DNA from 2 places in the Photobacterium panuliri genome. Region 2 is predicted to be linked to the other one. Evidence: riboswitches for the same ligand, from Rfam matches in the RefSeq annotation. Region 2 holds a riboswitch; the other holds the start of a gene.
The links. A riboswitch is a leader RNA that binds a small molecule or an ion and turns the genes downstream of it on or off. The one in region 2 is predicted to bind lysine.
Positions count from the first base shown of each region.

Region 1: it holds a riboswitch for lysine, as region 2 does, so the genes downstream of both, ACSF8X_RS13250 (Na+/H+ antiporter NhaC family protein) here and lysC (lysine-sensitive aspartokinase 3) in region 2, are expected to answer to the same signal.

Region 1 is NZ_CP197192.1:2,910,290-2,915,109, forward strand. It holds gene hisF (imidazole glycerol phosphate synthase subunit HisF) at 1-516, shown strand, start outside; gene hisIE (bifunctional phosphoribosyl-AMP cyclohydrolase/phosphoribosyl-ATP diphosphatase HisIE) at 513-1,130, shown strand; gene ACSF8X_RS13245 (thymidine kinase) at 1,204-1,782, opposite strand; gene ACSF8X_RS13250 (Na+/H+ antiporter NhaC family protein) at 1,933-3,528, opposite strand; lysine riboswitch at 3,630-3,814, opposite strand; gene ACSF8X_RS13255 (H-NS family histone-like protein) at 4,175-4,573, shown strand; gene ACSF8X_RS13260 (lytic murein transglycosylase) at 4,760-4,820, opposite strand, start outside.
Region 2 is NZ_CP197192.1:68,375-73,194, forward strand. It holds gene ACSF8X_RS00350 (PglL family O-oligosaccharyltransferase) at 1-1,666, shown strand, start outside; gene ACSF8X_RS00355 (pyridoxal-phosphate-dependent aminotransferase family protein) at 1,719-2,837, opposite strand; lysine riboswitch at 3,162-3,349, shown strand; gene lysC (lysine-sensitive aspartokinase 3) at 3,460-4,820, shown strand, end outside.

The DNA.
Region 1 (4,820 bases), 670 kb from region 2:
GACGATGCCAGCCGGATCCTCCAGTACGGAGCCGACAAGGTCTCCATCAACTCACCAGCACTGGCCGACCCAAGCCTGATCACCCTGTTAGCCGACAAATTCGGGGTACAGTGTATCGTCGTCGGTATCGACTCCTACTTCGATTCGCAAACCGGAAAATATCAGGTCTACCAGTTTACCGGCGATGAAAAGCGCACTCAGGCCACCCGCTGGGAAACCTGCGACTGGGTCAAGGAGGTTCAGCGCCGGGGCGCAGGGGAAATCGTTCTCAATATGATGAACCAAGACGGCGTTCGCAACGGCTATGACCTCGACCAGCTCAATATGGTGCGGGCCGTCTGCCATGTACCACTCATCGCCTCTGGCGGTGCCGGCGAAATGTCCCACTTTGCCGACGCCTTCAATCAAGCCAATGTCGACGGGGCACTGGCGGCTTCGGTGTTCCACAAGCAAATTATCAATATCGGCGAACTGAAACACTACCTGAAACAACAAGACGTGGAGATCCGACTATGAGCCTTGCCAGCCAGATCAATTGGGAAAAAGTCGGCGGATTAGTGCCGGCCATCATTCAGGACAACACCAGCGGCCAAGTCCTGATGCTCGGCTATATGAACGAACAAGCTCTGAGCCAAACACTCGAAGCCAAGCAGGTTACCTTCTGGTCTCGAACCAAAAACCGCCTCTGGACCAAAGGGGAAACCTCTGGCAATGTCCTTGCGCTTGAAAGCATCAGTCTTGACTGTGACCAGGATACCCTGCTGGTCACGGTGACGCCGGCAGGGCCAACCTGCCACCTCGGTACCGAAACCTGTTTCGACCACGGCGATACGGACGCCGCTCAGCCCGCGTTGGTTTTCCTTCATCAACTTGAACAGCTCCTCGCTAGCCGGACAGAAGCCGATCCCGACTCGTCCTATACCGCAAGCCTCTACGCTCGTGGCACCAAGCGGATTTCGCAGAAGGTTGGCGAAGAAGGCGTTGAAGTCGCGCTGGCGGCAACGTCAGGTGATAAGGCGGAGCTAGTTAGCGAATCTGCCGATTTGATCTACCACTTGCTGGTATTGCTGCAAGATCAGGGATTGTCACTCGCCGATGTCACGGCCAAGCTACAATCCCGCCATCGCTAGACAATCGCGAAACAAAACAGCCCGGCCAAATGGCCGGGCTGTCAATCATCTTCACAAGGCGCTTACACTGCCATTAACGGCCCAGCGCATCTTTGTAGTGAGTACGACAAACGGAGACATAACGATCGTTACCGCCGATCTCAACCTGATCGCCATCAGCAATAGCACGGCCGGTCTCATCTTGACGGATCACCATATTCGCCTTGCGGCCACAGTGGCAGATTGTCTTTAGCTCGACCAATTTATCAGCCCAAGCCAACAGATACTGACTCCCTTCGAAAAGCTCACCACGGAAATCAGAACGCAGCCCGTAACACAATACTGGAATATCTAGCTTATCAACTACTTCCGTTAGCTGGTAAACCTGAGTCTTGGTCAAGAACTGGCATTCGTCAATCAATACGCAGTCAATCTTGCCATCTGCAGCCATACTCTGTAGGCGAACATACAAATCGTCACTATCGCCAAATAATTCGGCTTCTTCTTCCAAACCGATCCGAGAGCTTACCTTGCCCTTGCCAAAACGATCATCAATTGCTGCAGTAAAAATCACCGGTGTCATGCCGCGCTCGCGGTAATTAAACGATGACTGCAACAAGGTGGTCGATTTACCCGCATTCATTGCCGAGTAATAGAAATACATCTGGGCCATTAAGCTTTCCTAGTCGAAGTAGGTTGAGTCAAAAAAACTGCCGTGATGCTACAGAAATCGCCCCAAGATTAAAAGCCGCCGTCTCAAAATCACAGGCATAAAAAAGAGTCTGTATCGCAAATACAGACTCTTTGTCGTTGGTATGTCCAATTATGCTTTGGCTGTTAAATCAGAAGATCTCCGGGATATCCAATACAACACGCTACACATGATGATAAAGGCAACCGTCGCGGCCAAGAAAGCGACCGCCAATGAGTCCGTCGCACCCAGTACAAGAAAACCTATGGTCGATACCAAAGCAATTGACAGCGCATAAGGCAACTGGGTGGAAACGTGGTCGATATGGTGACACCGGGCACCGGTCGAGGACAAAATCGTGGTATCGGATATCGGCGAGCAGTGGTCACCAAATACGGAACCAGCCAATACCGCGCCAAGCATTGGCAGCATCAACATAATATCTGTTGCCGCAGCCAAATCCCCAGCGATTGGCAACATAATACCAAACGTCCCCCACGATGTACCCGTCGCAAACGCCATCACGCCAGCGAGCAAAAATAAAATAGCGGGCAACAACATCGGATCTAGGCTGCCTTCAACCAAGGTCGACAAATATTTGCCTGTTGCCATATCACCGATCACGCTACCAATACTCCACGCAAAGAGTAGGATCAATATTGCACCAAACATCGACTTAGCCCCAATCCACATTGTTGAGACCACATCCCCCATTGCGATACGCTGGCGAAAAATAGGAATTAAGGCAGAGACCAGACCAATAAGTCCACCATATACCAATGACATCCCCACATCGGTATTTTCAAATGCTCCCAATAAGGTAAACGGCAAATCATCGGCGGAAAGTGCTTGGCTACCGGTATAAATCATAAAGAAGAAGGTGGCGATAATCAGAGCAATAATTGGCATCACCAAATCGGAAACTTTACCATTAGCGCTTTCGACAATTTCCAACTCTTCATTTAAATCCTTGGCTCGCTTATCCGCATCCCCTTCATCGAAGCCACGGCAATGACTCGCCTCTAGTTCGTGCTTCTTCATTGGGCCAATATCCAATTGAAACCATGCCACCACAAAAACCATTAACAGGGCAAAAACGGCATAGAAGTTCATTGGGGCCAACTGAAGGAACGCACCTAACGGGGTGTACTCTGTCACACCGTGAGACACTAATATTCCACCAATCAAGGTAATAATATAAGCCCCCCAGCTTGAAGCTGGCATCAATACACACATCGGTGCAGCGGTAGAGTCAAGAATATACGCCAATTTTGCGCGGGATACGTAAAAACGGTCAGTAACAGGGCGAGAAATCGACCCCACGGCAAGACTATTGAAATAATCGTCGACAAAAATGAAGACGCCCAAGAATGCTGCGAGTAGCTTTGCCCCCCGTTTTGTTTTTATCTTGGTTTGTGCCCACTCGGCAAAAGCACGGGTACCGCCTGACAGCGTCAACAACGCCGTTGTCATACCCAATAAAATAAGAAAGGCAACAATGCTCATATTCCAGCTATTAATGCTGCCATCATCGATAAACAACCCTTTTACCGTTGTACCTATATACGATGCGGCCTGTAATGGAGCAAAATCGCTTAACAGTAAGGCACCTAACACAATGCCTACCCCAAGAGAAAACAGGACATGGCGAGTTAATATTGCCAACCCCAACGCAACCAGAGGGGGAATAATCGATACTACCGAATGGGAAAAATCTACTATATTCATGATCTCTACTACAACCGTTCCTGGTTGGAGACCTACTGCGAAACACAACGTCATGTCATGCGTAAAGAGTATAAGGAAGGGAGGGCTATACCCTCGTCCGACTCCACAGTAGCGCTCCATAGTTAATGTCATTATATACTATGGCAGTGTTGCCCCTATTCGGCGACAACCCCAGCAAGCTGGCTTGATAACCCAAAACTCACTTCGGCACTGGCTCCTTTCGTTATCCCTCTTTGGTATCACCCTAAGGCTAACTACTATTAGACAATGCTCCTCTACCTATGGTCTAGGTAAAGTCAATAATACGGAATGGAAATCCAATTGCAACAACGAAGCGTGAAAGATTTAACAATATTGGTGAATAGTTTTGCAGTGGCGATTAAAAAAACATCACACCAGTTCAATCACAACCATGCGATAAGCAACATGTAGCACCGCTTCTTTGGGATCTTGATAACAATTAAGTGGGGTTTACAATTAGCAACAGAATATTACTAATGAGAGTTATCCCCTATTAATAATCATTTTTTTAATTGAAGTATTAAATTTCTATTTGGCTTATCAAGTTCAAAGTATTAATATTGCAATTATAGAATTATTACTGCTATTCTTTTTTTACAGTATTTAGCCAACAGGAAATAACAACATGTCTGATCTAATGAAAGTGCTAACGAATCTTCGTAGTCTTCGCGCACTATCTCGTGAATATACTCTTGAACAACTACAAGAAGCGCTAGAAAAACTAACTACCGTTGTTGAAGAGCGTGCAGAGCAAGAACAAGAAGTTCGCGCTAAAGAAGAAGAGCGCAATGAAAAGTTGGCTCAATATCGTGAAATGCTACTTGCTGACGGTATTGACCCAGAAGAACTTCTAGCAACACTATCTAAAGCACCAAAAGCAAAACGCGCTCAGCGTCCTGCTAAATACCGCTTTATTGATGAAAACGGTGAAGAGAAAACTTGGACTGGCCAAGGCCGTACACCAAGTGCACTTAAAAAAGCACTTGATGAAGGTAAATCTCTAGAAGAGTTCGAAATCAAATAATCGACTAATTTATTAAAAACCCGACACATGGTCGGGTTTTTTATTTGCACTATTTAAAATCTATTTCTAAACCTTTGAATTAAAAAGCCAATACGTTAAAGGGATAGCGAATAGATATATATAGCAAAAACTTATCCATATTGAGTAAAAAGCCAGACATCAATGCTGGCTTTTTTTGTTTGAGCTCTAACGAATACTATCAGCCAAGTGACTTACCGCTAAAGCAAAATAGTGTGAGCGATTCCAA
Region 2 (4,820 bases):
GGTCGCACTAGGCTGCTTGTTCCTGCTGACAATGCACTACTTCCAGCCGCATCCTGCAGGGACAGGGCTCGCCCTTCCTTCCAATGCCATGAGCTGGATCCCGCTAAGCCTGGCGCTCGGCGTCGGTCTGCTGGAAATCAGCCGTCAGCGTATCTGGCGCTATTCCAGACTGACCGTCGTCCTGCTGATCAGTTGCCTGCTGCTCACCCTGCCCCTTGCCTATCCGCAAGCCAATCCTGTTCAGGCATTACCTCGCTTGCTGGGTCTGTGGAGCGGGATGCTGCTGTTTATCGCTCTCCAACAATTTGCCTTCAACCTGAAGCAGCGTCAGGCCCTGCTTTGGATGCTCTTGATCGCTATCTGGATGCAGGCCGTCTGGGGCTGGGTACAACTGATCCTGCAATCGCCGTTCAGCCCTTTCGCTTCTCTTGCGGACCTCAGCCTCAACCCTGCTGGTATCTTTCCCAACAACACTACCATGGCCAGTTTTCTTGCTACCGGCTTGGCTCTGTCGGCCTATCTGCTGGCACGTATTCCGATGTACCGCGGGAAATGGTCATGGCGGCAGCTTTTTTTACTCCTGACCCCTGTCGTCACCATTCCGCTGCTGGTTATTCTGAGTTCCACGACCGGCTGGCTTGCCGCGGTGATCGCTAGCTGTCTGATGCTTCCCTATCTACGCCACTTTGCCGCCAGGGCACAAGGCCGGATGTGGTTTTTGATGGTAATGCTCGGCCTAAGTATTGCCTTGCATATCGGTACCCAAATCGAGTGGACCCCGCCTGATGACAGCCAGACTCTAGCCGGTCTCCCCGTGAGCCATCTATCACAAGCGGTCGCAATGCTAGAAAACCAGCCATTGACCGGCTACGGCTACGGCACATTCACCACCAACTACCTGCTACAAACTGCTCAGTGGCACCAGCTTGACCCAAGCCAGCCAGCTGGATTACCCACTCTCCACCATCCTCACAACGAGCTGTTGTTCTGGGCGGTAGAAGGAGGCATCGTTCCGCTCCTCGGTATTTTCCTTGCGACGGCAGCTGTACTGTTTAAAGTAAAGAAAGCCCGCCACGGCACACGGCTTGCCTTGTTGGGGCTGTTTTTCCCCATAGTGCTGCATATCCAGCTAGAGTACCCGTTCTACTATTCACTGGTTCACTGGATCACCTTTGTTATCCTGATCTACTGGGTCGATAACCTGACAGCCAAATACCATAAGACGCCCTTAAAACATATCGTGCCTATTCGCGTCTCAGCATGGGTATTGCCGCTGATCGTGACAACGTTCATGACCACTTCGCTATATTCGGGGCAACTGCTTAGCCGTTTCGAAAATAATCCCGAGGGCAACATTGACCTGCTGCTCAAAGTCAACAACCCCTGGGCATGGCAAAACCGTTACGAATGGGATCTCTATCAAGCCCAATTGCAAATCGGAATGGCCAACGATAACGACCAATTGGTTAACGAGTTTATCCACTGGGCAAACATAAAAGCCAAAACATGGACTCGCCCGAAACTCTACCGTCAGCTTATCGTGGCCTATACCTTCATCGACAAGCCTGAACTGGCCGAGCAGGTACGCCTAGAAGCCATCTACCTCTTCCCGTTAGAGGATTTCACCCCAGCCAAAGATGGTGCCCATAAGCCCCTGGCCCGATAAAAAAATGGCAGCCGATCTCTCGGCTGCCATTTTCTCCCTACTGTTGGTGGCGTTACTTCAGCACGCTCTCCAATGCCCGCAGGCACAACGCAATATTCTCGCTACGGGCTGCATACCCCATCAGGCCAATCCGCCATGCTTTGCCCGCCAGCGCCCCCAGTCCGGCACCGATCTCCAAGTTATAGCGTTCGAGCAATAATTTCCGCACGGCGGCATCATCCACCCCGTCCGGGATATACACCGCATTCAGCTGCGGCAGGCGATAGGGCTGTTCGACAACGAAGGCAATACCCAGCTGTTCCAGCCCCTCTCGCAGTTCATTATGCATATCACGGTGGCGCTGCCACGCATTCTCCAGCCCCTCGTTGTACAGGATTACCAGAGCTTCATGCAGCGCATAAAGACTGTTGACCGGGGCGGTATGATGGTAGCTACGCTTGCCCTCACCGCTCCAGTAGCCCAACACCAGGCTCTGATCCAAAAACCAGCTCTGGACCGGGGTCTTGCGCGACTGGATCTTGGCCACTGCACGCTCTGAAAACGTCAGAGGCGACAACCCCGGCACGCATGACAGGCACTTCTGGCTCCCCGAATAAACAGCATCAAGCTGCCATTCGTCCACCAGCAGCGGAACACCACCGAGCGATGTCACCGCATCGACTATCGTCAGGCAGCCGTGCTCTCTGGCCAGCCGAGCAATCACTTCGGCATCGCTCAGCGCACCAGTTGATGTCTCGGCATGAACGAACGCGACAATCACCGCATCGGGGTGAGCCTCCAAGGCTTGTTCAACCAGTTCTGGATCAACCGGCTCTCCCCACGCATTATCGACCATGACCGCGATCCCGCCACAACGCTCGACATTTTCCCTCATTCGGTCGCCAAACACCCCGTTACGGCAAACAATCACCTTATCGCCGGGCTCGACCAAATTGACGAAACACGCCTCCATACCCGCACTGCCGGGGGCTGATACCGCGATAGTAAATGGGTTCTGGGTTTGGAAGGCATACTGTAGCAACTGCTTTAGCTCATCCATCATCCCGATGAACAACGGATCGAGATGGCCGATTGTCGGCCGGCTCAATGCCTGCAGCACCTGCGGGGAAATATCTGACGGGCCAGGTCCCATCAATGTCCGTTGCGGGGGGTAGAAACTGGTTTTAGTCATGCTTGGTCCTCCCTGACGTTCTTCGGTCAGCCTTGGTTATAGGGTTCAATATGACTATATCAGCTCCCCCGCCAATATGCGTATATCTATGCATCCGTCTTGCTGTTGAATACCCGCGCCAATACTTTCGTCAATACATGCCGGCTCGCCAGTTCCCCTCGAAGATAAGTGTATTTATGAACAGAATATTGATAGCAGCCAAACCCAGACACTTTTTTGCATTTTTTTTGCTTATTCTTCCCTGCAACCAATTGACAAAGGGCTAGAAAATCAGCTTCAATACAGATCGTTTTTTGTTCATCCCGAAATCGTGATTTTTCGGGGGCAGACAGAAGAGGAGCGTTACCCAGGTATCGATGATTGCGGGGCCCCACCCCAAAGCAATCTTGAGAGGGGGAGTAACGCCGAGATATGGCATGACAGGGGGCATGGCATATCGGCTTTGGAGGTTGAATCCTTCTGGCTGTCACCTTCCAACCTATGGTACAGGAAGGTGAGGAGCTTCTGGTTGTTGTACCGTTCGACGTCTACATCCTACCTAATTGCTCCGACTGTATGTCGGGATCTGATCCCGAGTCCCCCCTGGTAATTGATTGTTCTATTTCATACTGGGAGACTCATTGTGAGCTTTGTAGAAAATAACTTTACTGTTCCTCCACCGATTACCGTAGCGAAATTTGGCGGCACCAGCGTAGCCGATCATGCCGCCATGAGCCGAAGTGCCACTATCATCAAGGATAATCCTGCCGCTAAGGTAGTGTTGATTAGTGCATGTTCTGGCGTAACCAACCTGCTGGTTGAACTTGCAAACGGACTTGCCGATAACGAGCAGCGCTCCAAACGGCTACAACAACTACGAACGATCCACCAAGACATCATCGACCAATTGGCCCATCCTGAAACGGTCACAACCCAGGTCGAACAACTTATTAGCCATATTGCTAAATTAGCAGAGCAAGCCGCACAAAAGCCGTCAGTACAACTGACTGACCAGCTTGTCGCCCATGGTGAATTGCTCTCTACCCACTTGTTTACCCAAATTCTCAACGAAATGGGGGCGAGCGCCCTACGTTTCGATATCCGTGACGTCATGCGGACCGACAGCCAGTACGGCAAAGCCGTACCTGAGGTCGACACCATTCGACAACTTGCCGACCAGCATCTTCAGCCTATTTTGAAGACAGATACGATTATCGTATCACAGGGCTTTATCGGGGCCGACGAATCTGGCGTCACGACGACCTTGGGCCGTGGTGGCAGCGACTACAGCGCAGCGTTGATCGCCGAAGCCATCGGTGCAGAAATCCTAGAGATCTGGACCGATGTCCCGGGGATGTACACCACTGACCCTCGCATTGCAGCCAACGCCAAGCCGATCAAAGAGATCAGCTTCTGCGAAGCCTCCGAAATGGCAAACTTCGGCGCTAAGATCCTTCACCCGTCAACCTTGCTCCCGGCTGTGCGCCAGCAAATCCCTGTATTTGTCGGCTCCTCCAAAGCCCCTGAACAAGGCGGAACATGGATTCGCCAGAGTGTCACCGATGCTCCGAAATTCCGAGCTCTGGCTCTGCGCTGCAACCAGACGATGGTCACCCTGACTAGCCTGAACATGTTCCATGCTTACGGTTTCTTGGCCGAGGTATTCAGAATCCTGGCCGAATACAAAATCTCGGTGGATCTCATCACAACATCTGAAGTCAGCGTTTCCCTAACGTTGGATCAAACAGATACGTGCGGCGGCGCACCTCGCCTGCCAGAAGCCGCAATGGAAGCCCTGAGCAAACTTTGCCGGGTTGAGGTAGAACAAGATCTCTGCCTCGTTGCTCTGATCGGCAATGATCTGGGCGACGCCCCAGGCGCTGCAACCCAAGTATTCAGCCGACTGGAAAAGTACAGCCCTCGGATGATCTGCTTTGGAGCCAGCACCCACAACTTGTGCTTCCTGGTCAAAACAGCCGAGTCACGCGAAGTGGTACAGACCCT